DNA from 3 places in the Priestia sp. USM5 genome. Region 3 is predicted to be linked to each of the others. Evidence: riboswitches for the same ligand, from Rfam matches in the RefSeq annotation. Region 3 holds a riboswitch; each other region holds the start of a gene.
The links. Region 3 has a riboswitch for S-adenosylmethionine ahead of ACWATA_RS27695 (methionine ABC transporter ATP-binding protein). Riboswitches for the same ligand answer to the same signal wherever they lie in the genome.
Positions count from the first base shown of each region.

Region 1: another riboswitch for S-adenosylmethionine. It lies ahead of ACWATA_RS05650 (sulfite oxidase-like oxidoreductase); the one in region 3 lies ahead of ACWATA_RS27695 (methionine ABC transporter ATP-binding protein).
Region 2: another riboswitch for S-adenosylmethionine. It lies ahead of ACWATA_RS28080 (5-methyltetrahydropteroyltriglutamate--homocysteine S-methyltransferase); the one in region 3 lies ahead of ACWATA_RS27695 (methionine ABC transporter ATP-binding protein).

Region 1 covers NZ_JBSGKN010000001.1:1,084,712-1,095,758, reverse strand. The annotation lists gene ACWATA_RS05680 (GNAT family N-acetyltransferase) at 1-385, opposite strand, end outside; gene ACWATA_RS05675 (terpene synthase) at 542-973, shown strand; gene ACWATA_RS05670 (YvrJ family protein) at 1,403-1,534, shown strand; gene ACWATA_RS05665 (molybdopterin molybdotransferase MoeA) at 1,549-2,814, opposite strand; gene moaC (cyclic pyranopterin monophosphate synthase MoaC) at 2,929-3,417, shown strand; gene ACWATA_RS05655 (MogA/MoaB family molybdenum cofactor biosynthesis protein) at 3,430-3,942, shown strand; gene ACWATA_RS05650 (sulfite oxidase-like oxidoreductase) at 3,976-4,638, opposite strand; SAM riboswitch class I at 4,714-4,820, opposite strand; gene ACWATA_RS05645 (hypothetical protein) at 4,961-5,329, opposite strand; gene ACWATA_RS05640 (putative polysaccharide biosynthesis protein) at 5,343-6,953, opposite strand; gene ACWATA_RS05635 (YjgB family protein) at 7,286-7,870, shown strand; gene ACWATA_RS05630 (GNAT family N-acetyltransferase) at 7,898-8,740, opposite strand; gene ACWATA_RS05625 (cyclase family protein) at 8,737-9,402, opposite strand; gene ACWATA_RS05620 (2-methylaconitate cis-trans isomerase PrpF family protein) at 9,498-10,625, opposite strand; gene ACWATA_RS05615 (LysR family transcriptional regulator) at 10,810-11,047, shown strand, end outside.
Region 2 covers NZ_JBSGKN010000007.1:41,284-52,330, reverse strand. The annotation lists gene ACWATA_RS28095 (hypothetical protein) at 788-1,483, opposite strand; gene ACWATA_RS28090 (FtsK/SpoIIIE domain-containing protein) at 1,480-2,613, opposite strand; gene ACWATA_RS28085 (hypothetical protein) at 2,626-2,925, opposite strand; SAM riboswitch class I at 3,312-3,412, shown strand; gene ACWATA_RS28080 (5-methyltetrahydropteroyltriglutamate--homocysteine S-methyltransferase) at 3,494-4,621, shown strand; gene ACWATA_RS28075 (catalase) at 4,758-6,407, opposite strand; gene ACWATA_RS28070 (methyl-accepting chemotaxis protein) at 6,859-8,943, shown strand; gene ACWATA_RS28065 (anti-repressor SinI family protein) at 9,251-9,394, shown strand; gene ACWATA_RS28060 (NADH:flavin oxidoreductase/NADH oxidase) at 9,474-10,502, opposite strand; gene ACWATA_RS28055 (MarR family winged helix-turn-helix transcriptional regulator) at 10,717-11,047, opposite strand, start outside.
Region 3 covers NZ_JBSGKN010000006.1:61,682-72,728, reverse strand. The annotation lists gene ACWATA_RS27730 (acetyl-CoA C-acetyltransferase) at 1-900, shown strand, start outside; gene ACWATA_RS27725 (acyl-CoA dehydrogenase FadE) at 924-2,708, shown strand; gene ACWATA_RS27720 (arsenate reductase family protein) at 2,824-3,180, shown strand; gene gcvH (glycine cleavage system protein GcvH) at 3,316-3,699, shown strand; gene ACWATA_RS27710 (YusG family protein) at 3,779-4,024, shown strand; gene ACWATA_RS27705 (toprim domain-containing protein) at 4,206-4,556, shown strand; gene ACWATA_RS27700 (thioredoxin family protein) at 4,571-4,870, shown strand; SAM riboswitch class I at 5,051-5,158, shown strand; gene ACWATA_RS27695 (methionine ABC transporter ATP-binding protein) at 5,290-6,315, shown strand; gene ACWATA_RS27690 (methionine ABC transporter permease) at 6,308-6,976, shown strand; gene ACWATA_RS27685 (MetQ/NlpA family ABC transporter substrate-binding protein) at 6,994-7,830, shown strand; gene ACWATA_RS27680 (carboxymuconolactone decarboxylase family protein) at 7,952-8,317, shown strand; gene sufC (Fe-S cluster assembly ATPase SufC) at 8,556-9,341, shown strand; gene sufD (Fe-S cluster assembly protein SufD) at 9,359-10,666, shown strand; gene ACWATA_RS27665 (cysteine desulfurase) at 10,666-11,047, shown strand, end outside.

The sequences.
Region 1 (11,047 bases), on a different contig from region 3:
TGTACTTAGAAGGAACTTTTGAAGCAACAAATCTATACTTAGAACGCATCATTTTCTTTACGTACGGTTCGAAAGTCTCGTCAAAAAAAGCCTCCCAGTCGGTCGATGGAGTAAAAACAGTAAAACGTTTTTCCTTACCATAAACATTCTCAACAAAGTAACGATAGAGAGATTTATTAAACACCCCATCATTTCCTTTACCAAATACATAATAGTCACCTGCAGGTATTCTAAGAAATCCTGACGTTGGCCTCATACGATCATTTACATACACAGATCCTTCAATAACATGATTAACGACAGAAAAAGCAAATGTAGGAGTCTTAAATGATGCTTTTAAAATGTTATGTATCTTATCATAATCTTTTGGTTCTAAATAATACATTTTATCTACTCCTCCTTAACAAAGTATATGTTTATATATTTGTTAATTAATACCACACAAGATTATTTTACTGTAAACTGAATACTATACTTTTTAGATTTACCAATATCTAATTTATTAAAATATCGTACATCAACATTTTAATAGGAGGAACTTATGATCTCGCTTCATAGAATTTTAAAATTGCGTGATTTAGAAATCTTCCATGTATCAAGGAATGGAAGAATCATATCTTATGTAGTTATTGAAGACACTCGAAATCCGTTTACAGAAGAAGATAAAAAACTAGATCCATTGTGTTATATGGATGCAGAAGATATTGACGCGATTTTAAACGTTTTTAGGATTTCGATCATTAATGATGAAAAATTAAACGAAGAAGATTCAGACCTTATAACATCGTTCTTTTCAGACTTTGTTAACAATACAAATTTAACAAACTTTATTATAAAAGAATACATTCAAGAAGATTTGTATGATCATGAAGTTAATCTAAAATTCTTCAATAAAATATTAAAAAGCATAGGCGCAAATTATAGTATTGAAGAATTTGATGAAATGAACTGGATTTATTTATCTCAGGATTAAGACCGTGTACACAAACCACCCTCTTAGGCACACAGGAAAAAGAGAACCCCTAGGGAAGTAAGGGTTCTGAAAGAGTCACTTTTATAGAATATGCCGCTTTTTATACATCCTTCATTTAGTTGGCTTTTGATTAGGAGAACCAACGTAATTGATGAATTAAAAGCGCACCTTTTATTCATATGTTAGAACACATCCAAAGTAGTATTTATATTCAAAAACATGTTAAAATTTAATAGTCATTTATACTCGAATACGTATAAATGAAACCTTACAAAAAAAGCAGCCTCGCTTGCCAATGCCGAGGCTGCTTTTTCTTATTTTCAAAGGACTTTTGTCTTAAAAATGGGTGTATGTCCTGCGAACAAATACTTAGAAATCACATATGATAATATATCTTCTAAGTGAAGGAGGTATGCAATTATAGAAAACTTGGTTAGTTATATTAAAGAATTAGGCTTTCCAGTTGCGCTATCTTTTTACTTACTCGTGCGCATTGAAAGCAAATTAGATCGAATTACAGAACTGCTTCAAATTCTTATTGAAAAAAAGGACAAGCAATAAGCAGACTTCTGCTTTTATACCCAAAGCGAACTTGTACCTTCTTTTTCAAGATGCAGCACATCCACTTCTATTCCCCTATCGTATCCATGCTCTCCACCCGGAAGAACAATCAAGCCGTTCGCCGCAGCTAAAGATGAAATAGCACCCGACTTGTCCATGCCAACAGGCGTTACTAAGAGCCTTCCCCCTTCGTCTGTCATTTCTCCTCGCACCATTCTTGTGAATGCGTTAGGCTCTTTAAAACAGCCGTTTAACACCGCTTTTGTTTTATGTAAATGAGGCGCCGGTGAATGTAAAAAGCTGCGAACAATCGGACGTACAAACAGTTCAAACCCGACATAGCAAGCAGATGGGTTTCCTGATAATCCAAACAGCAGCTGTCCGTTTCGTTCTGCGACTGTTGTGACGCTTCCCGGTCGCATCGCAATTTTGTTAAACAGCACATTGGCGCCAAGCTTTTCATAAATAGCCGGTAAATAATCATAGTCGCCAACGGATACTCCGCCGGTTGTCAGTAAAATATCCACTTCTTCAAGCGCTTTTTCTACCGCTTCATAGCAGCGGTCAAAATCATCTTCAAGCTTCCCTAAATATTTCGGAATTCCCCCGCTTCTTACGATTTGTGCAAGTGCCATATAAGAGTTGCTGTTGCGGATTTTCCCTGGTTCTAGCGGCTCGTTCACATCAAGCAGTTCGCTTCCCGTTGTTAACACGCCAACCACCGGCTGCTTCACCACGGCTACATCCGCATAGCCAAACGTAGCTAAAAAAGCCGTGACGCCTGGATTGATGCGCGTTCCTTTTGAAACGAGCACGTCTCCTTTTTTTGTTTCTTCTCCTTTTAATGCAATGTGTTCCCACTTTGAAGCCCGCCTGCTTAATGCCATATACGTTTTGCCTTCTTTTTCATACGACTTCGTTACTTCAAGCATCACAACCGCATCACATGACTGAGGCACTTGCGCTCCTGTCATAATACGCACCGCTTGAAACGGCTTTACTTCTTCTTCAAACACAGAGCCGGCGCCGATTTCACCTACAACTTCGAACTCTACAGAATGTTCATTTGATACTTCTACGCAGTCTTGTGCTCGAACCGCAAAGCCGTCATAAAGCGATTTATTAAAATGAGGCACGTTTTGGTCGGCAATAATATCTTCTCCTAAATAGCGCCCGTAGCTTTCGGTGATCGATACGCGTTCAATGCTGCCTTTTCTTTTATATGTCATAACTTTTTCAATTGCTTCAGGAATCGAAATAGGTGTTCTGCTTTCTAACATACATTCTTCACTTCCTTTATGTCTGTTCACTTTTTACGCTATGGTGTAAAATCATAGCATACCTCACTATTTCTATCATACAACAAAATTTATTGAAAAAGGATGAAAACACCGATGTCTTCTTTTACACATTTTAATGACCAAGGCCGTGCCAATATGGTCGATATTAGCGAAAAATCTATCACTCGACGCGTTGCAACAGCTCGTTCAAGCATACTTGTTAACAAAGAAATTCATGAAGCCATCGTAGAACATAAAATCGGAAAAGGCGATGTGCTTGCTGTCGCACAAGTAGCAGGGATTATGGCAGCAAAACGCACGTCTGACATTATTCCGATGTGTCACCCTCTTTTATTAAAAGGCGTAAACCTTTCATTTGACTGGGATACAAGCAATGACAAGTATCGTTTATTAATAGAAGCAACTGTTAAAACGGAAGGCTCAACGGGCGTTGAAATGGAAGCTTTAACTGCCGCTTCTGCCTGCGCTCTAACCGTTTATGATATGTGCAAAGCCATTGATAAAGGCATGATTATCGGCGAAACATATCTGCTTGAAAAATCAGGCGGCAAAAACGGTGACTACAAGCGTACGGAAGCGTAAAGGAGGTACATAATGAGCGTACATGAACATAAATCCAAAGCAACTCAGCCCGTTCGCTGCAAAGTCATTACGGTATCCGATACACGTACAAAAGAAACCGATAAAAGCGGCGCGCTAATGATTCAACTTCTGAAAGAACACGAGATGCAGGTCGCTTCCTATGAAATTGTAAAAGACGATCAAACGTCGATTCAACAAGCGATACTTACCGGATGCAGTGCTGAGGACATTGACGTTGTTCTCACAAACGGCGGCACCGGCATTACAAAACGAGACGTCACAATTGAAGCCGTTCAAGCGCTGATTCATAAAGAAATCGTCGGGTTTGGCGAGCTGTTTCGCATGCTGAGCTACACCGAAGACATTGGCAGCGCAGCGATTATGAGCCGGGCAATTGCCGGGACGGTTAACGAAAAAGCCGTTTTTTCTACACCAGGATCAAGCGGTGCTGTTCGCCTAGCTATGACCAAACTGATTTTGCCTGAACTTCGCCACGTTGTGTGGGAATTAAACCGCCAGCGCTAACAAAATGCCTATGCACACGCATAGGCATTTTTATTAATCATAGTCTTTATGTACCCACTCATCTTCTGGAATTCCTAAATCTTCTCCAGAAAAACGCTCTTCTTTAAACGGATCTCCTCTAAGATGAAAGCCGTTTTGCTCCCAAAAGCCCGGATGGTTTTCATCAATAGCTTCAAAGCCTCGAAGCCATTTGACACTTTTCCAAAAGTACAAATGCGGCACAACCAATCGCAGCGGATATCCATGCTTAGGTGTAAGCGGCTCTCCGTTAAAAGAATGAGCAAGAAGAATATCGTCTCTCAGCAAATCCTGTACTTCAATGTTTGACGTATAGTCATTATCTCCGTGCAGCATGATGTATTTACTTTTTAACTCCACGCCAACTGCTTTTAAAAAGTCTGTAAACAATACGCCCGTAAATTCATTATCAAGCCTTGTCCATCTCGTTACGCAATGAATATCGCACTTCACCGTCGTTTGCGGCATATCCATTATATCTTGATATGAAAGGGTTACTTCTTTGTCTACCAATCCAAACACCCGAAGCGTCCACTCCTCTAAGTTATACTCCGGCACGTCCCCTTCATGTAAAATGGGAAAGCGCTCTGTTACTACCTGACCCTGAGGCACTCGTCCTTCATACTTTGGATCAATTTCCGGTGTTTTCATTCGTTTAATACGGTCTGCTTTGTTCAAATTATCACCTCGTTGTTTTTTGTACATAAAAAGCCCTTCCTTAAATAAATAAGGAAGAGCTTTGTTTCAGCTTCTTCCTTATCTCTAAGAGCGATACACTCTTAAGGATTTGGCACCATTCTGTCATAGACAGCGGTTGCCGGGTTTCACAGGGCCAGTCCCTCCACCTCTCTTGATAAGGAAACAAATTGTATTTGTTTTATGTAATAAAGTCAGTATTAAGCTTTTTGTCATAATTGTCAATATTATTTTTCTTTTTCTTCAAAAAACTCTAAAAACAGATAGAGTTATAAGGTTTTAGTCTACTAAATATGTAAAGCCTTTACCCTTCTCCATCAATCATCGTATACTTCCTAGCAAAGCGCTTGTAGTAAATTTGCTCATCCTCTTGTCCATTGTTAAAAACAAGTCGGTTATGATCAATATCTTTCTCTTTTAACACATAGCCTTTTTCATCCATCAGTTGAATATATTCATCTAAATGTCCTTTTTTCACCATATAGTAAAGAACATTATCTGAATCCGTAGTCTTTGCTACATCTTGACTTCCCACTTCTAACTTGAATACGGCTGTTGCTGTTTGAATGGGACGGTAGTCTCCGAACACCTTTTCCCAGTTTAGTAGCAGCAGCGCGCTGAAGATTATGATACATCCTCCAGCGGCTACGGTTAGTACAAATCGTTTTGACACTTCTTTCTCTCCTTTACATTCTTTTTCTTCTATTTAACACAACAGATTGCCCTAAACTTGTTTTGACGCCAAGCCCTAGATACACAGCAGCACCTAAAGCTATTGAAATACAAGACGTGCTAATCGCAAGTGAAGATGCAGACAGCTTATTTTCTAGAAAATAGTGAGAAGCATAATTGCCAATAAGCACAGCGGCTGACATCACACTTACTAATAAAACAGGCGTCAACGCGGCTTTTCCTAGTGATTGAACTCGGTAAGAAATGGATTTTTCAATTAAATAAAAGTTATAGATAACCGATACACCATATCCTCCGTACGTCGCGACAACAGGTCCAATTTCTTTTAAGCTTGAAACCAACAGTACGTTTAATACTATCTTCATAACAATACCTAAGCCCAAGCCAAAAATTAATTTTTTTTGCTGATTAATTCCTTGAAGAATCGCGGCTGTTACGGTAAAAAGAGCAAATAAAATGGCAGCAGGCGCATACCATTGTAAAACAACTCCACCGATTTCAGGACTGTTTTTCGCTCCAAAGATCATCATATATACCGGCTTACCCAATAAACAAAGCCCCACCGCAGAAGGAAGAGTAAAAAACAACAGCAGCTGCAGCGTTTTTGTAATCTTTCCTTTTACTTCTCGTAAATTTCCTTGCACAAAAGAAGATGTAATACCTGGAATCAGCGACATGCTGAAGGCAGTCGCTAGCGATACCGGCACCATTACTAAAATTTGCGCTAACCCAATGACAGAGTTGATTGTTTCGGCTTTAGCTTGTCCATACCCTATTGATTGAAAAAGCATGTTAATCGTAAACGTATCAATATTTTGATAGATTGGAATAGCTAAACCAACTAATACAAACGGAACAGCGTACGTCACAAGCTCTTTGAACATTAAAGAGAACGGAACAGATTTATTATTCTTTCCGCTGTTCACTTCCTTCATAATCAGCCGCTTGCGCTTTAGATACGTCGCACCGAGAATCCCTATTCCCCCTACGCCTCCAATAAACGCTCCAAACGTACCAATTCCAACAGCTTTTGTCATCGTGCTATGAAAGAGATGAATAACAGCGTATGCTCCTGCTAAAATAAACAGCACACGCACTATTTGTTCAATAATTGTACTTAGCGCGGATGGTCCCATGGACTGGTTACCTTGAAAGTAGCCTCGTAATAGACTCATAGGCGGGATAATAATTAAAGCAAAGCTCACCATTCGAATCACGTATACCACGTCTTTTTGACTATTTCCTGAGGAATCTTTTCCGTTAATCACTAGCTCAGCGAGCGAAGGCGCCATGGTATAGAGGACTAAAAATCCTATTATGCCTGTTATCGTCATTAATAGAAGGCCTGCTTTTAATAGATCTTGCCCTGCCCTGTAGTTTCCAAGACCGTTATATTTCGATACATACTTCGAAACAGCAAGCGGAAGACCCATTGTCGATAAGCTTAGCATCAAGGTATATGGACCGTATGCATACTTATAAAGCGCGTAACCTGACGTTCCGACTAGCGCTGTAAACGGAATAATATAAATAAAACCCAAAATCTTTGTTAGCAAAGAAGACGCTGTTAACAAAAGCGTACCTCTCATCAAATTTTTTTCCATACATCAAAACTCCAGCAATAAATATTATATTTTTAACAAATACTTGATTTATTGTATCATACTTACAGTTATTATCTAGTTTTTTATAAAGACTTAGAATCCTCCCTATATTACGTTTTTTTACATAATAAAGGAATAAAAACCAATCTTTTCACCTATGAGGAATGAATCGTTTTTTGCTTTTCACCTTACCTGACGTTTATATTCTGAAAGGCGTGTTACATTATATATATCAGTTACCAACTCAACTAAGACTCCTTGACCATTCTGGCCTACCTTCTCTTTTAGGTAGACTGAGATTGCTAAATCGTTATATATAGGAGGAAAAAATCATGAAAATGAAACAACGACTATCAAAAGCGGCTGCTGCTGCGACGATTACAGGAATTGCTGCGTTTGGATTTGCTCCTGTGGCTCAGCTTGATACCCCAGCACACGCAGCTACATCTCAAGAAACAAGCAGTCAAAGTCAAACAGCTGTAAAAAACATTAACGAAATTTATAACGCCGCGGTGAAAGGTGAAGTGCCGCGATTAACAGCAGACTTAAAAATTGGCAAAAGCCTGCGTCAAGATGTTCGAGATCAGTTCGGTCCTCCGCCTGAAGGTTCATCAAATAACTTTGACTACTATCATGCGGAAATGGGCCATCCTGGATATGCATTTGGTTATGACCAAAATAACGTCATTAACGAAATTCGCTATTTTGGTACAAATGTAGAGCGTCAAACAAATTTAGGGTCCATCACGCAAGCTAACTTAAAGAAAGAATTAGGTCAGCCAAACTTTACAAGCAAAGTAAAAGGTGATGGTACGACTCAAACGAGATACACGTATCATGCCGGCGCCTATGATCTTGAATTTATTTTTGATGATAGCAAAACGTTGAATCACGTAAACTTAGTTGCAAAACCTTAAGAAATAGAAAAAGTAGCAGGCAGCCTGCTACTTTTTTTCATGAAATAAAACTAATGCGGAATCAGCTACGTGTTCATACCCAATCTCCATGTAAATCTTGTTAGACGTAGGGTTTGTCGTGTCCGTGTATAGACTTGTTGTTTGAAAACCGCTGTCTAGCATAAGCTGAGAAAGCGTGGACACACAGCTTGATGCATAGCCTTTTTTACGTTCTTCCCGCGGCGTATACACAAAGTTAATCGTAACGTTGTGGGCTGTCGGACGCGTAGCATTAGCAATTGACACATACTTCCCGTTCACTTCCCATAAAAATAGCCGTTCTGCTTTAATAAAAGCTTCGCCTGTTTTGACAGCTTGCTCTTTTGATACAGGCTCTCCAATGACGCCCATAAACTCCCAAATCCATTCCGCCACGAGCGGAAGATGCTCCAACTTTGCTTTTATCAGCACTCCTTCCGCGTCCGCAGCTTTTTTTACTTTGTCTAACCGATAAATGCGCTGATCCATTTTCAACGAAGCTTCTTGATTTTTTAGCGCTGCTAGTTTTTGAGAAAGATATAAAACCGTTTGCCTTTCTCCAACTAAGCCCGGTACGGCGGTTTCTTGTAACAGCTCCGCTACTTCGTTCAGCTCATCATCCGTTAGCTTCTGTATTTGAGACAGGATGATTTGCTGAGGATGGGTTTGCAGCAACACAAGCGCAGCACGGCTGTCTTTTAAAATAATGCCCATAAAATTCGGTTTGCTGTTTTCATGTAAGCTGTGTAAAATGCCAAGCGCTAAGTTATGAAGAACTTCATTTTTCGCTAAAAACGGCTCGACTTGGTTTTTAAATTCCTGGACTTCCCTGTATCTATGTAATTGGATCATGTTCTTTCTACCTCCGCAAATGCTCTTACCGGAAACGTTCCGACTCCTTTTATTTTAGGAGGCACGGCGTAAAATAAAAAGGACCCCGTTAGTTGATCTAAGCGACATAAGTGTTCAGCAATCACAATGCCCGCTCCTAAAAGCAGCGTATGAGCTGGTCTTGCTTTTCCTTTTGTGTCGTCAATATTCATCGAATCAATTCCGACAAGAGCAGGCTGTTGAGATACTAAATAAGCCGCCGCGCTTTCTGTTAAGTATGGATGGTTTTCTAGATAATCGTCTTTATTCCAGTAGCGATCCCATCCCGTGTGAATTAATACCGCTTTGCCTTTTACGTCTATATGGTGAAAATGAGATTCATCAATAGCCGTTAAAGTCGGGTCGATTGAAACTACTATTCCTTCCAGTCCGGCTGTTTTATCAATAGCCGTTTGAGCTAAATCCGCTCCGTTTTTATATCTGTGAAACGGCACGTCAATATACGTACCGGTATTCGTGACCATTTCAATTTTACCAATTTGAAATTCAGTCCCTGGTTCATACAGCTTTTTAGACTCTTCTCGGCTTAAATAGTCGCAAATAATCGGTGCCGGCAAGCCTTTATGCGTGATAACTCCGTCTTCAATGACGTGGCTTAAATCAATATACGTTCTTTTTTTCATACTACCACCTACTTTTTTCAATATTCAGTAAAAATAGTCTAACATAAAAAAGCTCTTCCTAGTTTCCTAGAAAGAGTTTTTTTTAGAGAACGTTATTAACTTGATAAACATACATCGTACGCGTGCTTTGTATAAACAAATCCTTCAAAAATAAGACGGGCCGTACGCACTACTTTGATTCCATTAACCTGTCCTTCTTTTAGATCTACACTGGTTTCCATAATTCCCATTGGATGAGCAAGTCGAACCGTATCGCCTTTTAGTTGAACCATTTCTGACAGAAGCGTGCCTTTTGTATAGATAGCCGCCGTTGTACAAATTGCTCCTGTAATCGCAAGCGTTTGATGCGGTTTTTGCATCGACATCATGCGAATTAATACGTCCATTTGAGAAGCAGCTTTTTCTCTGCCAGTCCCGTCGCGGTGGTCCATCGGAGGAGCAATAATCGTCATTTTTGGAACCGCTGGTGATAGTTTAGTTGCTTTGTCTTGAGGTGCGAGCCCCGCTTTTTCCGCTGCAATGGAGCGAATTTCTTCAAATAGCTTCAGCTGTTTGTCCGTGTATTCATGTGGAAGTTCTGTTCCTGTTAGGCCAATATCCGCTGCTTTAACAAATACAAGCGGATTTCCTACATCAACAATTGATGCTTTTACTGTTCCGATGGATGTTTGCAGAAGATCAATGGCGTTCCCGGTCGGAAGCAGTTTTCCGGTAACGGCTCCTTCTCCGTTTTCAAACGAAAGATAAATAGGTGAACCCGTACCTGGCACTCCAGGAATCATACATTCCCCTTCTGTTTTCACTTTCCCGTTTTCTACTTCTACTTCCGCTACGATTACTTTTTTAGTATTCGTATTATAAATCCGCACTTTGGTCACCGGTTCCACAGCTTGTACAAGTCCTTGTTCAATTGCGTAAGGCCCCACTGCTGAGGAGATATTGCCGCAGTTTCCTTTAAAATCAACGAGAGATTCGCTGATGCTGACCTGCGCAAACGTGTAATCTACGTCAGCTTCTTCTAAATCTGATTTTTTAATAATCGCAATTTTACTTGTCAGCGAATTGGCTCCGCCTAACCCGTCAATTTGACGTTGATCCGGACTTCCCATTATATCTAGCAAAAACGGTTCCCAATCCGATTTATTCACAGGCATTTCTTCATGATTGATAAAAACCCCTTTACTCGTTCCACCTCTCATAACCGTTACAGGAATACGCGTCATCTTAATCACCTTTCTCCCCTACTAACAAACGCCGAGGCGTTCATCAAACCATTTTATTTTTTTACTATTTAGAACCGGTTCATTTGCCATTTATCGTATAATAGAGGTGGTCATAAGTAAAATACATAAAATTTATTGTCTTTTTAAAAATTTTTTTATAATCTAAATACAAGGGGGAATTGGGATGGATCAAAAAGATTGGATATTAATTAAAACGCTTCACGAAGAAAAGAACATTACGCGAACGGCTGAAAGGCTCTACGTATCGCAGCCTTCTTTAAGCTACCGGCTTAAAAATCTTGAAGAAGAATTTGGCGTGACGCTTTTTTTCAAAACGAAAAAAGGAATTGAGTTTACATCTGAAGGTGAGCATCTTGTTCGCTATGCAGAAAACATGTGGAAACAGCTGCAAGAAACAAAAG
Region 2 (11,047 bases), on a different contig from region 3:
GAACCAATAAAAAAAGGACTACCTTATCCCCAAAGATAATCCTTTCTTTTTTATGTAGATTCTACACAACTTCATTTTACATAATTAGAATAAAAAAACCATCATTCTGTTATATTTCCTGACTTAAATTATCAAATGTTATTTTTACCTTTTTCATGAAAATAAAAAAGGACATTTCTTTTATGCCCTGTTCTCTCGTATCAGCCCCGCCTACGCTAAATACTATGACAGCCACTCATGCCATCCAACCTACCCTTATTATAAATGAAAGCGATTACAAAGTAAACTAATTAATTGAAATATTCTGTCTATTTTTGTTATGTCTACTAGATTGAATAATTTCACATGTTATGAACAAACTACTCAAGAAGCTGTAAAGTTTCCATCCTTTAATCAAATAAATGTAGCAGAAAAAACAACTGAACGGGCCCAGTTGTTTTTTCTGTTTTCAGGCTGTATATGATATACGGAGCTCCTTCTATAAATTGAGTAATATCAATGGGACTTTTTTATTTCAAGACACCAAGTAGCTAGTTTACATATATGCAGCTTTTTATACATCCCTGATATGACTGCGTTTACTCGATACCCAAGTGGGAGGAGGATGTATAAAAAGTGCACGTTATATATATGTCTTCAAGATCATCTTATATTGATTTATTTATAAAATTATTGTAAAATTATTCAGACTTTTTATAAATTAGTTTATGAATTCCCTCAAAAGCTACCTGTCCTGCAACGATGGGGTAGCTTTCTTTTTTATTAGAAAACATAGTTTCTTAGTCTCCTATGTTAAGTTAATTTTGATTCCATTTGACGATGATACTACTTTTGGTCTTTCTTCCCTTTGTTTTTTATGAGAACTTTTATATTTCTCCATAAGTTCATGAATACTTGCTACTTGTATGATTCGGATGTGTTCTGAAGACACCGCGTAACGAACAGGCGTAATCAAAATAACGGAAGGGAAGATAGCTGATCGGTCCTCTGGCTGCCAATGCAATGCCTTCCATTCATCCGAAAAGAAAAACTCTTCATAAAGGTTAATCTTCACTTGCATTTTCTGTTCTGAATACTGATTTCGTTGAATTTCAATCCAAAAAGGAGATCCTTTAAAAATACAAAAGAGATCCGGTTCAATCCCTCCTTTTCGTCCGGTGGGCTTATCTTCGACAATGACATTCTTAGGCACACTATACGTACACATTTGTTTATAGACATCCAAGATAGAAAGGAAATGTAATATTTTTTGAGAGTTCTTTTTGATTTTTGCATCCACAGGCAAATAGACGGTTGGAGAATACTGCTGAGTGCGTTCAATTACCCCTAATCGATATAAACGTACCATCACACTATTACACGCATTTACAGGCGATTTCAGCTGTTTAAAGAACAGCTCAACCAACGAGTCTCGATCTACGGCTCGAAACTGGTTGATAAACCCAATGATGTCTTTATCACGTTGAGATAAACGGAAACTCATCGCTGTTCCTCCTTCTCTAATAATCCAAAGATAGACTGTGGTACGACCTCCAGTTGAGGTTCAGGGTCTTTTATGCGTGTTTTATAAGGAGAAAGCATTACTTTACACGCTTCTTCATCTAAGAAATACGCTTGAAATTCCTTCACTTCGTCAATTTTTATTTTCATACGGCCTCTAGCCGCAGCATCGATTTCTTCTGTTCCAATCACTCCGGCAACCTTGGCATTGGTTGCATCAGCTTGCCTACCAGATATCCGTACCCGTAAGTTGGCCTTTAATGCTGAATTTAATAAATCTGCATCGGGACGCTGCATGGCAATAATCGTATGAACACCTAATGCACGACCTTGGCTGGCAAACTGTTGGATCATTTCTACAAGATCTGTTTCTTTCTTCACGATGGACATTTCGTCAATTACCACAACGATCCGAGGAAGCTTAAATGAAAGCCTGCTTATATGTGTTACGCCATGCTCTAACAATAAATCGCCTCTTCGATACATTTCAGCTCGTAATAATGCAAAAGGTTTTCGCATGTCTTTTGCTTCAAAGCAAAGCGCATCCACATGGTCAATCTCATGAAATAAGCCCAAATCGGCTCGTTTAAGGTCCACTAAGACTAAGCGCAAGTCTTCAGGAGAGGAATATTTCACCCACGTGGTGAGGATGACACGCATGAGACTGCTTTTTCCAGCTCCAATTTCGCCAGAAATCAGTAAGGTTTCCAAATCCGCAAAATCCCATGAAACAGGGTTTCCATAGATATCTTGACCAATGCATACTGGGAGCTCCATTTTCTCAATATGAGGATGAATGACTTCATACTTATAATTGAGCATCTTAGGTAGGCTTTTGTGATGAACGGTAATACTAAAGTTCTTTAAGCTGCCATTCACTTCAATATTGCTGCCTAATACTTGTCGTAATGCCCATCTTTTTTTATTTAAAAGTTCAGGATCAATCCCATTCAGTAAGGAAAAAGCATACCGAGTGTAGGTGTTCTGATGATCGATTCGATGGATCTTCGGAAATTGATAGGAGGTACGATCCCCACGCTTTATGACTCGATAAATCTCTGCTGTACGAAACGCTTTAATAAGCTTTCCACGTAATTTTAGTTTCTCAAACATTTGAAACCCTCCTCAAAACATAAATGTCGCAAAGAAGTAAAATAAGGCCCCATAAAAGGTGACAGGTAAGATAAACCGCATCACCTTTGCGAACTGATCAACAAGATCGATGACACCCCATCGCTCTAGTATTCGTTCGATGATCGCAATTCCTAAGACAATGCCTCCTATGGTCAAAATAGTGGGGTCAAGCAGGGCTAGTGGACTAAAAGGAACAAAGGAATAAGCCTTGAGGGGACGAGGTCTCGTAAGAGGTGGTTTGTGAGGTGGAGAAAAGATTTTTGGAAAGGTAAATCCTTTTGTTTTTCTCATGTTGATACCTTCTTTCACTCTTTTAATTTTTTTGCTTTTGACGTACCTGTTTTTTCAGCTCAAGGCATCCGGTCGCCCCCTTCGCCTCTTCGGCTCAGCTCCCTTACAGATTCCACAAATGGCTTCAACAGGGTTATAAAGCTTGTATTAATGGGGTAGCGATACTGAACTAGCTACTGATTAGATAACGGAGTTACAATACTTTAGATACTATGTAGCTACTGCGGTAAGCTTGCCTGTCCAATCGAAAAATAACAAAGAACCCTTGCTGCAGTAGGTAATGAGGAAGTAATGAGGTAAGAGGTGTATTATTTCTGATTTTTCGAATTTTTGTTGACAACCTAAGAAAACAAGTGTAACCTTTTTTTAGTTAAATAAATTGAATATTCTTATCTCGAGAGGTGGAGGGACTGGCCCTAGGAAGCCTCGGCAACAGACTGTTAAAGTACTGTGCCAATTCCAGTAGCAATTTGCTTGAAGATAAGAAGAGAATCCATAACGATTATTAACCTCTTCTTATTTGTAAGAAGAGGTTTTTTATTTTGAAAAGAAAGAAGGAAACAAAACCATGACTAAGACATTAGTGAAGGCTCCATTTAAAGCTGATCACGTAGGTAGTTTTTTACGACCAACTCCCCTCAAAGAAGCAAGAAAAGCGTATGCGAATGGTACAATTAATAAAGCTGATTTAAAATCTGTAGAGGACAAAGAAATTGAAAAGCTTGTTCAGAAGCAAATTGAATTGGGTCTTAAATCGATCACGGACGGTGAATTTAGACGTTCTTGGTGGCATTTGGACTTCTTATCAGGCTTAGAAGGTGTGGAGCAGTTTGAAACAGAATATATCAGCCAATTCAAAGGTGCAAAAACCAAAAATAACGCAATTAAGGTAGTAGGTAAAGTGGACTTCGATCACCATTATATGGTGGAACACTTCACGTTTTTAAAAGAAGCTGTTGAACGACATGGTGATGGAAGCCAAGTTGCTAAATTCTCAATTCCAAGCCCAAACATGTTATTTACTCGAATTCAAGAAGATACATATTACAAGGGAAACAGAGATCAATTTTATCATGATACTGTGGCTGCTTATCAAAAAGCTATTCAAGCCTTTTACGACGCAGGCTGCCGTTATCTACAACTAGATGATACGTCCTGGATTGATTTCGTTTCTGAAGAACGCATCAATGCGGTTGTTGAGAAGCTTGGTATGGATGTAAAAGACATTATCGATAATCGAGTAAGTTGCTTAAATGATGCTATTTCTAAAAAGCCTGAAGATATGCTCATTACGATGCATATTTGTCGTGGAAACTTTAGATCTACGTATATCACAAGTGGTGGCTACGATACTATATCTGATGCTATCTTTGCTAACTTACATGTAGATGGACTTTTCCTTGAATATGATGATAACCGTTCAGGAGATTTTGAACCATTAAAAAGTTTTACACTTAACAATCAAACCGTTGTATTAGGATTGGTAACATCTAAATTCCCTACATTAGAAGATGCTAAAGTCATTAAGCGAAGAATCCAAGAAGCAAGTGAATATATTCCTCTAGAAAACTTGTCATTGAGTCCTCAATGTGGCTTTGCGAGTACAGAAGAAGGAAACGAATTAACAGAAGAAGAGCAATGGAATAAAATTAATCACGTAATTCAAATCGCTCAAGATGTCTGGACAAATAACTAAAGAATGATTTAAAAGATACCTCTCCTGTCAATTAGGAGAGGTATCTTTTAAATCATGAGGTTTTAGGCAAGGTATTCCCTTAAGATTATACTATACCCATACGTCGGTTCCCTATTTTTAAAATGGAGCAATTCACTTAATAAGGATCGACTTCGTGACTTTTCTTTACAGCATCTTCTGTTGCTTCATTTGCAGCTAATGTACCTTGTCCATATTTTGATTTACCTGCTTTACGACCAGGTACCTCACTTGTATTTTTCATATCCTGCATTTCGTGTAGTTTCTTTTCAATACCTTTCTTCACACGTCGACCATATTCTTCATCAGCTTGTGTAAAATGAGAAATCATCGTTTCTTGGATTCGTTTATCACAAATAGCAAGTGCATCCGATAGATTTTTAATCAATTCATCGCGCTCCCAATCTTCAAAACTACGGTATGTGTGACCTGCCTGCCCATAATCGTTAGGACGGTCAATTGGTGCACTCATTGCGGCTGCATTATACGTTGGTTGATGTGGAACACGGTCTTTCTTATTTTCTTCCTGAAAGCCACCAAGCATTGAAGGCTCATAATTAATATGTGGATTATCCCCAGATTCCTTTGGGTCACGAATATCCATTTGACCGCGCTGCTGATTCGTATGAATAGGCACTTTCGGTGCATTCACAGGTAATTTTAGATAGTTGGCACCTACACGGTAGCGCTGTGTATCTGAATAAGAAAAGGTACGTCCTTGTAGCATTTTATCGTCTGAGAAGTCCATTCCATCCACAAGAACTCCTGTACCGAAGGCGGCTTGCTCGATTTCTGCATGGAAATCCTTTGGATTACGATCTAGAACCATACGGCCCACTGCCAACCATGGAAACTTATCTTCCGGCCAAAGTTTCGTATCATCTAAGGGATCAAAATCAAGCTCTGGATGATAACCATCCTCCATAATTTGTACGAAGAGCTCCCATTCTGGATAATCTCCACCCTCAATTGCTTCGTATAAATCCTGCGTTGCATGTCCCACGTTTTTGGCTTGTATCGTATTTGCCTCCTCTTGTGTTAAGTTCCGAATTCCCTGCTTAGGTTCCCAATGATACTTTACTAGTACAGCCTCTCCCTTATCATTCACCCATTTGTAGGTATTTACACCAGACCCCTGCATGTGACGATACGTCGCTGGAATCCCCCATGGAGAGAATAAAAATGTAATCATGTGGGTAGCCTCAGGTGTACGGGAAACAAAGTCAAACATTCTCTGAGGGTTTGGTACGTTCGAAGCTGGGTCTGCTTTAAACGCATGAATCATATCAGGAAACTTCATTGCATCACGGATAAAGAAAATCTTTAGGTTATTCCCAACTAAATCCCAATTCCCCTCTTCCGTGTACATTTTCACAGCAAATCCGCGTGGATCTCGAGCTGTTTCTGGAGAATCTTTTGCTCCGGCAACTGTGGAGAAACGAACCATCAATGGTGTTTTCTTGCCCGCACCTGAAAATACCTTTGCCCGAGTATATTTCTCTACTGGTTCGTCCCCCACTTTTCCATATGTTTCAAAGTAGCCAAAGGCTCCAGATCCTCGTGCGTGGACGACTCGTTCTGGAACTTCTTCGCGGTCAAAATGAGAAATCTTTTCGATAAAGTGATAATTTTCAAGTGTAGCTGGCCCACGATTACCAATTGTACGAATATTTTGGTTGTCTCTTACAGGATGTCCCTGACGTGTAGTCAGCGTTTCACGTTTTATATCATCCTCGTTTGAAGCATTAACGTCTTTATTTTCTGCCAAAATGAAAACCTCCTTTGAATGATCACTTTAATCTTTTTCCCTGTATTGGAAAATGTATTCAATAATACTTAGTTTTTCATGGTTTGTCTCTCATACTATGAATTCTAATCTATAAAAACCGTCATTAGTTTAAATTTAATCTTTTTTCACTCTTTGATTACAAAATAAGGTGACATAAGACTAAATAAGTATTTATTTGTGATTACCCCTTTAAATTTCAAAATAACTTGTGCTTCCTTTCATATCTTGCACCTTTTCGTAAAGACTTTCATACTCTTCTACCAACTGTACAGTTAGATTTACTTTGAAACAAATGACAGCTTGTGTAAATAAACTGAAAAATAAAATTTATTGAAACGTTGTTAAGAAAGAAAGAAATAACCCGATAGTAATTTAGTTCAATTTTTATTTGTAAAAAGTAAATTTAAATTCAAAAAAAGAAGGTATCTATATGAGAGAAAAATTTTCATTCAGAAAAAAAGATGATAGAAGGCTATCTATTCGAACCAAATGGATTTTATTTATTTGTACAACCACCTTTGTAGCACTTATAGGAACAGTTATATTTATGCAGATAAGTATAAGTAACGTTTTAAAAAAAGATGATTTGAGTTCGAACAAGGTTACTGCAAAAAGTGCTTCTGAACAAGTAAGTTTAAATTTAAAAGGCTATGAAAATTCATTAAAACAGTTGGCAGGTGTCGTATCTGATGAAATGAACAACAAAGGTTCTGTTTCTAACGTCGACAGTCTATTGCAAGCCGTTAAGAAAAATGATTCTACAATTATTTCGGCCTATTACATGGATGGGAAAACAGGAAAACTCCATATTTCTCCTTATGCTGATTTTAAGCAGGACGTACATGAAACAAGAACATATAAAACTTTAACAAAGGCACCTAAAGTAACATGGATGGATGTATACAAAGATAAAATTTCCGGAAAAATTATGACCTCCGTCGTATCTCCGGTCATCGTAAGTGGAAAAATGGTAGGAGCCTTAGGTTATGACATAGACTTAACTACAATTGGAGTTTCTAGAAGCAAAATAGAAAAATATACTGAAAATAATCTTATAATCTTAGACTCACAAGGATTTGTGGTTAGTGCTTTTATAAAAAATTCTGACGGGAAAAATATGAACCCTGAAAAAAGTGGTACTGTAGAGGGCGTTAGTGATTTAATATCACACAGAGAAAACTTTAATTCACAATATGATTGGGTATCAAAGATTTATAAGAATGATTCTGTGCATTCTCTTGATGTGGAATTAAATAAGAAGGGTTATACTGGACAAGTGACAACAATACCTCATTTAAATTGGAAAGTGATTTCTTTAACACCCAAAGACATCTTTTTATCTAAGGTGAATGATATTAAACAAACTGGAATCATTTCAATAATTATAGGTTTAATAATTGGGGCGTTGTGTGCCTACTACCTTTCTGGAATGCTAAAAAAGATTATATTTAATATTCAGGAAGTCTTAAAAAAGACATCACATGGAGATTTAAATACCGAACTCAGTATTGCATCAAGAGACGAGTTGGGTGATTTAGCAAAGAGTTATAACGAGATGCTTGCTGGCATGAGACAATTAATCTTTAAAGTAAAGAACAATGTTGTCTCTGTTGAAACAACCACTAATGGCGTTAACACGATTGCTTCAGAAAATAACGTCGCAATTGCTGAAGTTTCCCAATCCATAGAGGAAATCGCAATGGGAGCATCAGCTCAATCAAATCAAATTGAAAATGGTTTACATACTATTAAAGAGTTAAGTATTGAAATTGACTTATTATTAGAGCAATCTAATATGGTTGAAAAAGAAATGAAAGAGGCTTCCACTCAAGTCCGAGTAGGCGAGGAACAAGTTGAGGGATTAAAAACCTCTTATAAAAAATTAGACTCGAATTTTAAAGATATTACACTAATGGTTTCAAATTTAAATAATAATTCAAAGACTATCGCAAATGTGACTGATCGAATTTCTGAAGTAGCCGAACAAACCAATTTATTAGCTTTAAATGCTTCCATAGAAGCTGCGAGAGCAGGTGAGCATGGCAGAGGATTTGCCGTAGTAGCTCAAGAGGTTAGACGTTTAGCTGAAGATTCTAAACAAGCGACTAAAGACATTAACGAAGTTATAAATAGTATACTTAAAGAAAATAGCACGCTTGTTAATATGATGACAGAAACAACTCAAACTAACTTTGAACAAAGCCAGGCAGTAAAAACAGTGAGTGAATCTATGACGTTTATTACTGAATCTTTAACTAAGGCAGTAGATTCTATCGTTAGAGAAACTGAATCCATTAACAGTATAAATCAACAAAAAGAAGTCCTTATTCAGCTGATTCAAGAAATAAGTGCCGTTTCTCAACAAACTACGGCATCTGCTCAAGAAATAGCATCAATAGCTGAAGAGCAATCCGCATCTTCAAATGAGCTAACACGTCATACGGACCACTTATCTAAATTGATTATTGAGTTAGATACTGCAGTAGAAAATTTTCAAGTTGAAATACGCTCTTAAAGTAGATATGGTGCATCTATAACTATAATCGATAACACTAACCAATTAGTGTGATGGTTATTATTACTTGAAGAACCTGAAAGTGAAGAAATAACTCAGCTACTAGAAGAGATTGCAGTGCAAGAAGGCCAATTATCATAAAAGCAAGAGATAAACGGACATTTGTAAATAAAGATCTAGAAATCTTATCCACCTATAAATATTAACTTATAATCCTTAAGGAAATATATTTAGATATATATACTTGTATTAGGTCGTTTTAACTTACAAATTAAGGATAGGCGAACAAGTATGGGAGGTAATGATGATGAAGAATTCTGAGAAAAATCTCCCTGAAGAATGGATGAAGCTAGTTAGAGAAGCAATGAATTCAAATGAGAGCAAAGAACAATTTAAACAGTTTTTAGAAGAAAAAGCTGAAAATAACAACAAAGTAAAAAACATTAGATAATGAATATCTAATGTTTTTTGCTTTCAAGAAATTTGTTTACTATCTAAAAACACTTAGTTTTTAGATTTTGTTCTTGAACTTATCTTCTAAAACCATCTGCATACTGTTTTGGGACAGTCGTTTCTCTTTTCAATGTAGATGCAGCTTCTAATGCCCAATGAGGGTTTCGTAACATGCCTCTTCCAACAGCTACAAGGTCTGCATCCTCATTACCGATAACAGCATTTGCAAGCGCAGGATCATCTAATCTTCCAACAGCGATGACTGGAACATTGAGAGCTTTCCTAATCTCTCGAGCTAATGGTACTTGGTAGCCTGCATGCGTGCCGGGTCTCCCACCAGCACCGATAGGACCTTCACCTCCTGAAGAGATATGAAACATATCTACGCCAGCTTCTTGATAGTCTTTTGCAAACTCGATACTTTCATTAATGCCATATCCACCTTCTACATACTCTTTAGCAGATATCCGCATGATTAGTGGCATATCTTCCGGTATTTCAGCTTTTGCTACTTCAATAATTTCTCGGCCAAATTTAGTCAGATCTTTTCCATACTCATCTTCTCGTTTATTTGTTAAAGGAGAGTGGAATTGATGAATTAAATATCCATGAGCACCATGAATTTCAATAGCATCTACACCAGCTTTCACAGCACGCTGTACAGCTCTACGGAACTTCTCTACCATTTCTTTCACTTCATCTGTTGAAAGAGCTCTAGGTGTTTTTGATTTTTCATCAAATGGAATAGCCGAAGGAGCAACTGGTACCTCTGCATCTTCAGCTTTACGACCAGCGTGAGCAATTTGGATGCCCACTTTAGCTCCGTAAAGATGACAAGCTTCTACAATTCGTGCTAAAGCAGGAATTTGGTCGTCTGACCATAATCCTAAATCATAATCTGTAATACGGCCATCAGGTTCCACATCTGTCATTTCAATTATAATAAAACTAGTCCCACCGATTGCACGATTTACATAGTGTAAGTAATGCCAGTCAGTAGCAATTCCATCCTTTTTTTTAACAGAATATTGGCACATTGGGGGCATCATAATACGGTTTTTTAAGTCCAATCCTTTTATCTTATAAGGGCTAAATAAGTGATCCATAATAAAATCTCCTTTATCAAAATTATATGCATGCGCAAGCATATAATTTATATTATTCTTTATTTCTTGTCAATTTATATGTTTATGGTTTATGCTCACACTATAAAGGTACACGTGGACCAAGTGATAAATAAAAATGACCTAGTAAATTTTACTAGGTCATTTTTATTTATCAGTTAAGATAAACTAATTTGTAAAAAACACATGCATTACATCATGATTCGTGTAATAACGCTTGTAACTCATGATGAATATTTTCTTTTGAAAACGCAGATTGAAGAATGGTATAAACAGTATCTAAGCATCCCTGTAGTTTTTCTGAACCTTTTTCAGTCAGACTAGTATAGATACCTCTCCTGTCATCCTCACATATATGTCTTTGCAAAACTCCACAACTCTTAGCCTCAAGTCTACCTACTAATCGTGACATAGCACTTTGGCTTAATCCAACCATCTCTTGTAATTGCTGTAGTCTTAATTTTTTATCACTGCTTTGAGATAAAAAGTAAAGAACGTAAAATTCTTTCAATGATAGATCATAATTT
Region 3 (11,047 bases):
TTGCAAAGTATTGCCTACGGTGCAGAACGAATTATGCTAGGGCAAGCCAAAGCAGTGTTAGCTGGAGGAGCAGAATCAATGAGTTTTGTTCCGATGTTTGGAAACGTAGCGCGTCCGAATGTTCAGCTGGTTGAAAATGCGCCGGAGTATTATATGGGCATGGGACATACAGCAGAACAAGTGGCGATGAAATACGGCATTTCACGTGAAGACCAGGATGCATTTGCCGTACGCAGCCATCAAAAAGCAGCAAAAGCACTTCAAGAAGGGAAGTTTAACGACGAAATTGTTCCCGTGGAAGTGACGCTTCGGAAAATCGATGAAAACAATAAGCTACGTGAACAAAAGCTGATGTTCTCTCAAGATGAAGGAGTTCGTCCTGGCACAACTGCGGACGTATTAGGGAAACTTCGTCCAGCCTTTTCGATTAAAGGATCCGTCACAGCTGGAAACTCTTCGCAGACAAGTGACGGAGCTGCATCCGTTTTTCTAATGGATAAAGAACAAGCTGAAGCAGAAGGCTTAAAGCCTTTGCTTAAGTTTCGCTCATTTGCAGTTGGAGGAGTTCCGCCTGAAGTAATGGGGATTGGCCCGGTAGCTGCCATCCCTAAAGCTCTTAAACTAGCAGGGCTGGAGCTTTCTGATATCGGATTGTTTGAATTAAATGAAGCATTTGCTTCTCAAGCACTTGGCGTTATTCGTGAATTAAATATTAATGAAGATAAAGTAAATGTAAACGGAGGCGCTATTGCCTTAGGTCATCCATTAGGCTGTACTGGAGCTAAGCTGACTCTTAGCTTAATGCACGAAATGCAGCGTCGAAATGAGCAGTTTGGAATTGTCACCATGTGTATTGGTGGAGGAATGGGAGCTGCTGGTGTATTTGAATTGTTAGCATAATCATTTCAAAGGGGGATATGAACATGTCAAATAAAACAAAACAAATGATTAAAGGTGGAAGTTTTTTAATTGAAGAAGGCGATGCAAGCCGCGTCTACACGCCGGAGGATTATACATCTGAACAAAAAATGATTGCCAAGACGACAGATGAATTTGTAGAAAATGAAGTCCTTCCGCAAGTGGAATATTTAGAAAAGCATGAATTTGACCGTTCTGTAAAGCTATTAAAACAAGCTGGTGAATTAGGCTTGCTTGGTGCAGATGTACCGGAAGAATACGGTGGGCTTGGTTTAGATAAGATTACTTCGGCTTTAATTGCTGAAAAAATGTCTCGAGCAGGCGGATTTTCCATCACTCATGGTGCTCATGTAGGAATTGGGTCATTGCCAATCGTCTTATTTGGAACAGAAGAGCAAAAACAAGCATATTTACCTGCTTTAGCGGTAGGGGAAAAAATAGCGGCTTATGCGCTGACTGAACCGGGTTCTGGTTCGGATGCTCTCGGTGCTCGAACAACAGCTCGCCTTAACGCAGAAGGTACACACTATGTGTTAAATGGAGAAAAGCAGTGGATTACGAATGCTGGATTTGCTGATGTATTCGTGGTGTACGCAAAAATTGACGGCGATAAATTTTCTGCTTTTATCGTTGAGCGCGAATTTCCAGGCGTTTCGGTTGGCCCGGAAGAGAAGAAAATGGGAATCAAAAGCTCATCAACCAGAACGTTGATTCTTGAAGATGCGCTTGTTCCAAAAGAAAACGTGCTAGGTGAAATTGGAAAAGGCCATGTGATTGCCTTTAACATTTTAAATATTGGGCGCTATAAGCTTGGAGTTGGAGCAGTTGGAGCAGGGAAACGTGCGTTAGAAATTACGTCTCAATACGTTAACCAGCGTCAGCAGTTTAAAACGCCAATTGCTAAATTCTCATTAACACAAGAAAAGTTAGCCACAATGGCTTCTAAATTGTATGCAACTGAAAGCTCCGTATATCGTACGGTAGGACTTTTTGAAGACCATATGGGCCAGCTTTCAGAAGAACAGCAAAAAGACGGAAAACAAATTGCTGCTTCCATTGCTGAATATGCTATCGAATGTTCATTAAATAAAGTGTTTGCCACGGAAGCTCTTGACTACATTGTAGATGAAGGCGTGCAGCTTCATGGAGGCTACGGTTTTATGAGCGAGTATGAAATTGAGCGTCTGTATCGTGATTCTCGCATTAATCGTATTTTTGAGGGAACAAATGAGATTAACCGTCTTTTAGTACCAGGCACATATTTACGCAAAGCGTTAAAAGGAGAGCTTCCACTGCTTCAAAAAGCACAAACGCTTCAAGAAGAATTGATGATGCTTATGCCGCAGGAAGTAGGAAATGAGCCGTTAGATCAAGAAAAAATGCTTGTGCAAAACGGGAAGAAAATTGCGCTCTTGCTTTTGGGATTAGCTGCACAAAAGTATGGCAAAGAATTAGAAAAAGAACAAGAAATTCTCGTTAATATTTCTGATATGATTAGTAACGTATATGCAATGGAATCTACTGTTTTACGTACTGAAAAAGCCATTTCCAAAACAGGAGTAGATCAAAACAGCTTAAAATTAAAATACACGCAAGTATTCTGCCAAGAAGCATTTAATCGAATCGAAGCAGATGCAAAAGAAACGTTAATTGGCGTTGAACAAGGTGATACGCTTAGAGTCATGCTTTCGTCTCTTCGCAAATTAACTCGCTATACACCAATCAATGTAATTAGCGTAAAGCGCGAGGTTGCAAAAACGCTTCTAGAAGTAGAGAAGTTCACAGTTTAAGGAAAAAGGAGCTCGTTTTGCGAGCTCCTTTTTGTTTAAGAAGCCTCTATCTAGGTAAATGATAAAGGATGTGTTAAAATACGAAAAAAGCTTAAAATAAAGGGTGGTTGACGAAATGTCATTATTTTTTTATTCATATCCAAAGTGCGGTACGTGCCGAAAAGCAAAGAAGTGGCTCGATGATAACGGAGTAGCATATGAAGAAATTCATATTGTAGAAAATCCGCCAACAAAAGAGCAGCTGCAAGCTTACTATCAGAACAGCGGCCTAGAATTAAAAAAATTCTTTAATACAAGCGGTAAAAAATATCGCGAGTTAGGTCTTAAAGATAAAGTAAGCAGTGCGAGTGAAGACGAACTTCTGTCTATTCTTGCTTCAGATGGCATGTTAATTAAGCGTCCGCTGCTAGCAGATGGACAAAAAGTAACGCTTGGTTTCAAAGAAGAGCAGTTTGAGGACGTGTGGAAGTAAGTTTTCAAATAGAAAATTTTTACCTTTTACGTTACACTGTTAATAGGAAGTTATTTTAGGTTGTAGAAAGTGTTCTCCACGTTGAAGGCGCTTTTTATATAAACAAATTACGATACATATTTTGGAGGGATTAAGATGAGTACACCAAAAGATTTGCGTTATTCTGAAGAGCATGAATGGGTAAAAGCAGAAGGAGACGTTGTCCGCGTAGGTATTACACATTTCGCTCAAGCTGAGCTTGGAGACATCGTATTCGTTGAACTGCCAGAAGTAGGAGCAACAGTAGAAGCTGACGAGCCGTTTGGTAGCGTTGAATCAGTAAAAACAGTTTCTGAGCTTTACGCACCAATTAGCGGTGAAGTTGTAGCAGTAAACGACAACTTAGGCGATAGTCCTGAACTTGTTAATGAATCTCCATACGAAGAAGCATGGATGATTACAATCAAACCATCTGATGCTTCTCAAGTAGACAAGCTGATGACAGCAGAGCAATACGAAGAAATGACAAACGAAGGATAATATTCCTCCATAAATTGTCTTTATGAAAAGTTTTTGACTGGACACTCTATTAGTAAACAAGCTAAAGGAGTGTCTTTTTATGTTTGAAAAACAAAAAATGGACGTTACAGATCGCGTTACAGCTAAATTTCATGACGGCGGTATGAAATTATACGTTGATAAGCAGCCAATTGGTGAAGTTAGCTACGGAACAAGCGGCAATGAATACCGCTTTGAAGAAGGATATTCGCAAGAAAATAATAAGTTCTATCAATACGCGGACGTACAAAAACAAGGTGAAACGCAAAAATATACAGACTGCGATGAAGAAGCAGGATGGTGCTAAACAGTGGCAACTGCCGCTGTTTTTCTTGTTTTATAGAGATAATATGGCCTAAACTGCCTTTTAAAAGAGTTCTTTCTTGCAAATTTCTTTTAAAAAACAGGTGAACTGTGATACATTAACGAATATTGTATAGCATAAAGAAATGATGTTACTATACAACTGACGATTATGGGTGATGAAAATGGGGCTAATTGAAATTGAAAAAGTAATTATTGTCGAAGGAAAGTCAGATAAAAAGCGTATTCAAGATATCATTCGAGAACCAATTGAAATTATTTGTACAAACGGTACGATTAGTTTATCAAAGCTGGATGAAATTATTGACTGTACGTTTAACAAAGAGGTATACATACTCGTTGACTCTGATGATTCAGGGAATAAGCTGAGAAAACAATTTAAACGAGAGCTTCCGGAAGCAGAGCATCTATATATTGATAAAATGTACCGAGAAGTTGCTGCCGCCCCTAGACATCACATAGCAACAGTATTGCTGAGTGCCAATATCGATGTTAATGCAGAATTTTTAACATAAAAGGAATGAGCAACATGCAAGAATGGAGCGAAAAACAGCTGGATGATCAGTTAAAAGAAGGAGAAAGAGCCTTTATCTTTTTCCATACGCCTTTTTGCGGGACATGTCAGCTGGCAAAAAAAATGTTAACCGTGGCAGAAGCGATGCTGCCGGATGTAACCATCGGAATGAGCAATTTAAATTATATGCCTTCAAAAGCAGAATTATTTTCTATTGAAAGCGTACCTTGTTTGATTGAAGTGGAAAATGGTGAAATGGTAAAAAAACTCTACGCGTTTCATTCCATCGAGCACGTACTCGAGGAGCTTCGATAATCAAACGTTTGTTTAAAATGAAGAAGTTGAAAGAGAGCGAACCGTTGGGGCTGTTGAAATATTGGGATATTATCCCAAGAACAAAATCTGTTGACAGCCTATCTGACACATGCTAAAATCACACTCATGAATGTTCATAAATGAATGAATATTTCCCAAAAACAAAATAATTGTTGCGAACTCTTATCAAGAGAGGTGGAGGGACTGAGCCCTGTGAAACCCGGCAACCGTCAGACTAACTGAAATGGTGCCAATTCCTGCAAAGCTATGCGCTTTGAAAGATGAGAGAAAGGATTAAATATCGAGCCTTTCTGTCATGCGCAGAGAGGCTTTTTTAATGGGGAAAATTGTTTTACGGCTTTTTCATCCTATAGGGCAACCTAACATAATTAAGTTTTTATTAAAGAAGGTGAAGAAATATGATTACATTAACAGACGTTACAAAAATTTATCAGGCCAAAAGCGGTCAAGTAACAGCTGTTGATAATGTGAATCTAACCGTTAACCAAGGAGAAATTTACGGAATTATTGGTTATAGCGGAGCGGGGAAAAGTTCTTTGATTCGCTTGCTAAACGGATTAGAAACACCAACAACAGGAACGGTCGAAGTAGCAGGTAATGATATTGGAAAAATTAAAGGCGGAAAACTCAGAAAAGCTAGACAAGAAATTAGTATGGTATTTCAGCACTTTAATATCTTGTGGTCGCGTACGGTACGAGAAAATATTGCCTTTCCGTTAGAAATAGCAGGGATTTCAAAAGAAAAAAGAATGAAACGAGTAGACGAACTTATCAAGCTAGTCGGGCTTGAAGGGCGTGAAGATGCTTATCCATCACAGCTTAGCGGCGGACAAAAGCAGCGTGTTGGGATTGCTCGAGCGCTAGCGAACAATCCAAAAGTATTGCTTTGTGATGAAGCAACATCAGCGCTTGATCCTCAAACGACAGATTCTATTTTAGATCTGTTAGTAGATATTAATGAGAAGCTAGGGTTAACCATTGTATTGATTACTCATGAAATGCACGTCATTCGTAAAATTTGTCATCGAGTAGCCGTTATGGAAAATGGGGCAGTAGTAGAAGAAGGACAAGTGCTAGAAGTATTCAGAAAACCTAAGCAGCCGATTACAAAACGATTCGTTCAACAGATTTCTGAACCAGAGGAAACGTTTGAAACGATTGAACAAGTAAAAGAGCTGTATCCAAGCGGGCAAATTATTCAGCTGACGTTTGTTGGCGGAAAAGCAGAGCAACCGCTCATTACAACGATTTTAAAACAGTTTGATGTAACGATTAATATTTTGCAAGGAAAGATTTCTCATACACAAACAGGTTCATACGGGACGTTGTTCGTTCATTTAGACGGAGAATTAACAGAAGTTGAAAAAGTCATTGCATACATTCATGAGCAGCAGGTAGAAGTGGAGGTAATGACAAATGCTTGAGAAACTATTTCCAAACGTTATTTTAGATGATTTTATTCAAGCGACAAATGAAACACTATATATGACGGCTATTTCAGTTGTAGCCACATTTGTTCTAGGTATTTTATTGGGCTTGCTTTTATTTTTAACGTCCAAAGGACAGCTTTGGCAAAACAAACCTTTATATGCCATTGTGTCGGCGGTTGTAAATATCTTTCGTTCCATTCCATTCATTATTTTAATTGTTTTACTGATTCCATTTACCAAAGCATTGGTAGGAAGTATTTTAGGCGCTAATGCAGCGTTACCGGCTTTAATTGTTGGAGCAGCACCATTTTATGCGCGTCTTGTAGAAATTGGTCTGCGTGAAATTGATAAAGGTGTTATTGAAGCTGCTAAATCAATGGGAGCCACAACAAGCACTATTATCTTTAAAGTGCTGTTACCTGAATCGCTGCCAGCTTTGATTTCCGGTTTGACAGTAACAACCATTGCGTTAGTCGGCTATACGGCAATGGCGGGTGTGATTGGAGCTGGGGGTCTTGGAAACCTTGCATATTTAGAAGGATTCCAGCGCAGTCATAATGACGTAACGCTAGCCGCTACGATCTTAATTTTGATTATTGTATTTATTATCCAACTTATTGGAGATGCGATTACTGCAAAAATTGATAAAAGATAAAGGGAGGATTATTTATTATGAAAAAATGGCTTTCAGCTTTAGCATTAACATCTGCGCTAGTAGTAGGATTAGCGGCGTGTGGATCTAACAATGGATCAAAAGATGAAAAGAAAATTGTCGTGGGTGCATCTAATACGCCTCATGCTGAAATTTTAGAACAAGCAAAACCTATTTTGGAAAAACAAGGAATTGACTTAGAGATTAAAAAATTTCAAGATTACATCTTACCGAACACAGCTCTTGCAAACAATGAAATTGATGCAAACTACTTCCAGCACGTTCCTTATATGAATTCAGTGCTAAAAGATCATAAAGGTGAAAAAGGGTATGATTTCGTAAGTGCCGGTGCCATTCACATTGAACCAATTGGTATCTACTCTAAAAAATACAAAAGCTTAAAAGATCTTCCGAAAAACGGCACAGTTATTATGCGTGATGCAGTAGCAGAGCAAGGACGTATTTTATCGATTTTTGAAAAAGCTGGCGTGATCAAATTAAAACCAGGCGTAAAGAAAACAGACGCACAAATTAAAGATATTGTAGAAAACCCTAAGAATTTAAAATTTAAAGCCGATGTTGAAGGCGGATTGTTACCTCAAATGTACAAAAACAATGAAGGTGACGCTGTTGTTATCAATGCTAACTATGCTATCGATGCTGGTTTAGATCCAGTAAAAGATCCAATCGCAGTGGAAAGCAAAGAAAACAACCCATATGCAAACATCATTACGGTTCACAAAGGTGACGAAAATAAAGATACAGTGAAAGCTTTAGTAAAAGTTCTTCACTCTAAAGAAATTCAAGACTACATTAAAGAAAAATACAAAGGCGGAGTATTGCCGGTAAATAAATAATAGAAGAAAAGCGCTTGCCCACTCTGGGCAAGTGCTTTTTTGTATGCATCAAAACGAATAACTCTTATTTTTCTCACGCATACTAACCGTGAAAACTTTACTGATGATGGGAGCTGACGTTATGCAGCAAGAAGCACGTCATTCAACTGAGCAAGCACTTCATGATTATAAAATGGGTGTTGGGAAATTTAGCGAAAAATTGCCGGAAGTAACAAAAACGTTTAATGCGTTTACTGAAGCATGTTTTGGAGAAGGTTCTCTTTCTAAAAAAGAAAAGCAGTTAATCGCGCTAGGAATCAGCGTAGTAGCTCAAGACGAGTACTGTATGATTTATCATACAAAAGGCTGCATTGATCAAGGTGCAACTGAGCAAGAAATTTTAGAAGCATGCGGAGTATCAGCGGCATTTGGCGGAGGCGCAGCGATGAGTCAGTCCGTTACGCTTGTCCAAGAGTGTGTTTCAGAACTGACTAGCCACACGCACTAAGTAAATAAAGCGGGTAAAAAGCTTGTCTTAGAAGGCTCTATCGAGTCTTTTAAGGCAACTTTTTTATGAGTGGATTTAGTCTTAAAAAACGTACATAATGGTTTAAAACCTTTTGGGTCAAAAGGTTGCTATAAGTTTTCATTTGTTATAAGATTGTAATGAGAATAAAATGAGAATAATTAAAAAGATATAGGTATATCGTTTTTTACTATATACGTCTATAACTGGAGGTTTTAATATGGCAGGGTCAACTTTAACAATTAAAGATCTTCATGTTGCAATTGAAGGTAAAGAAATTTTAAAAGGTGTTAATTTAGAAGTTAAGGGCGGCGAAATCCATGCAATCATGGGACCAAACGGTACTGGTAAATCAACATTATCTTCAGCAATCATGGGACATCCTAAATACGAGGTTACACAAGGAAGCATCACGCTAGACGGCGAAGATGTACTTGAGATGGAAGTAGATGAGCGCGCTCGTGCAGGTCTATTCCTAGCGATGCAATATCCAAGTGAAATCAGCGGGGTAACAAACGCAGACTTCCTACGTTCAGCAATTAATGCTCGTCGTGAAGAAGGCGAAGAAATTTCACTAATGAAATTCATCCGTCAATTAGACAAAAACATGGATTTCTTAGAAATGGATCAAGACATGGCTCAGCGTTACCTAAACGAAGGTTTCTCTGGCGGTGAGAAGAAGCGTAACGAAATTCTTCAATTAATGATGCTTCAACCAGGAATTGCAATTTTAGATGAAATCGACTCTGGTTTAGATATCGATGCGTTAAAAGTTGTATCAAAAGGTATTAATGAACTGCGCGGCAGCGAGTTTGGTTGCTTAATGATCACTCACTACCAACGTTTATTAAACTACATTACACCAGATAAAGTTCACGTTATGATGCAAGGTCGTGTTGTAAAATCAGGTGGACCAGAATTAGCGCAGCGTCTAGAAGCAGAAGGTTATGACTGGATCAAACAAGAATTAGGTATTGAAGACGAAACTGTAGAGCAAGAAGCTTAAGAGTTAGGAGGATCTCTATGACTATTGATACGAAATTACCATTTGATCAAGAGTACATCAGCAGCTTTTCAAAAGAAGCTAATGAACCAAGTTGGCTGCTAGATCTTCGCTTACAAGCTCTTGCGAAAGCAGAAGATCTTGCACTTCCAAAGCCAGATAAAACAAACATTTCGAAATGGAACTTTACTGCTTTTGACAAGCACACTTCACAGGCAAGCACAATCTCATCTGTAGACGAGCTTCCAGAAGTGGTTAAAGCACTGATTGATACAGAAGCGGTTAAGAATCTATATGTTCAGCGTGACCAAACAGCTGCATACTCAACGTTAACAGAAGAGCTAAAATCTCAAGGCGTTATCTTTACAGATATTCAAACAGCTGCTAAAGAGCATAGCGACCTTGTTGAGAAGTACTTCATGAAAGACGGAGTTAAAGTAGATGAGCACCGTTTAACTGCATTAAACGCAGCGTTATTAAACGGGGGTGTATTTGTATACGTTCCTAAAAATGTAGAAGTACAAGAGCCTCTTCAAGCTGTATTTGTCCGTGAAGATGAAGAAGCAGCTTTATTCAACCATGTTATTGTTGTAGCTGAAGACAACAGCTCAGTAACATATGTAGAAAACTACATTGCTACTGCTGAAGAGTCACACGGTGTTGTCAATATCGTGACGGAAGTATTCGCTAACAGCAATGCAAAAGTAACGTTTGGAGCTGTTGACTACTTAGCTAAAGGTACAACTACTTATGTGAACCGCCGCGGCGTAGCGGGCAAAGATGGTCGCATTGAGTGGGCTTTAGGCTTAATGAGTGAAGGAAATACAGTTTCAGAAAATACAACGTATCTAATGGGCGACGGTTCATATGGAGATACAAAAACGGTAACAGTTGGACGTGGAGAGCAGTCTCAAAACTTAACAACAAGTATCGTACACTTCGGAAAACATTCTGAAGGCTACATTTTAAAACACGGCGTTATGAAAGAAAGCGCGTCTTCAATCTTTAACGGTATCGGTAAAATTGAACACGGTGCATCTAAATCAAACGCTGAGCAAGAATCCCGTGTGTTAATGTTAAGTGAAAAAGCACGTGGAGACGCAAACCCAATTCTTCTAATTGATGAAGATGATGTAACAGCAGGACATGCTGCATCTGTTGGACGAGTAGATCCAATTCAGCTTTACTACTTAATGAGCCGCGGTATTCCGCAAACAGAAGCAGAACGTCTAGTTATTCACGGGTTCTTAGCACCAGTGGTAAACGAGTTGCCAATCGAAACGGTTAAAAAACAATTAACGGATTTAATTGAAAGGAAAGTTCGATAATGAATATCTCTGATATTCGTAAACAATTTCCTATTTTAGACCAAGAGGTAAATGGCAGCCCACTCGTTTATTTAGACAGTGCAGCAACTTCACAAAAGCCGCTTGCTGTAATTGAAGCAATTGAGAAGTATTACAAAGAATATAACTCAAACGTACACCGAGGTGTTCACACGCTTGGTACAAGAGCAACAGACGGATACGAAGGCGCTCGTGAAAAGGTTCGTAAGTTTATTAATGCAAAATCAACGGAAGAGATTATCTTTACGCGCGGTACAACGACAGCTCTTAATACAGTAGCTGCAAGCTATGGCCGTGCGAATCTTAAACCTGGTGATGAAATTGTGATTACTTATATGGAACATCACAGTAACATCATTCCTT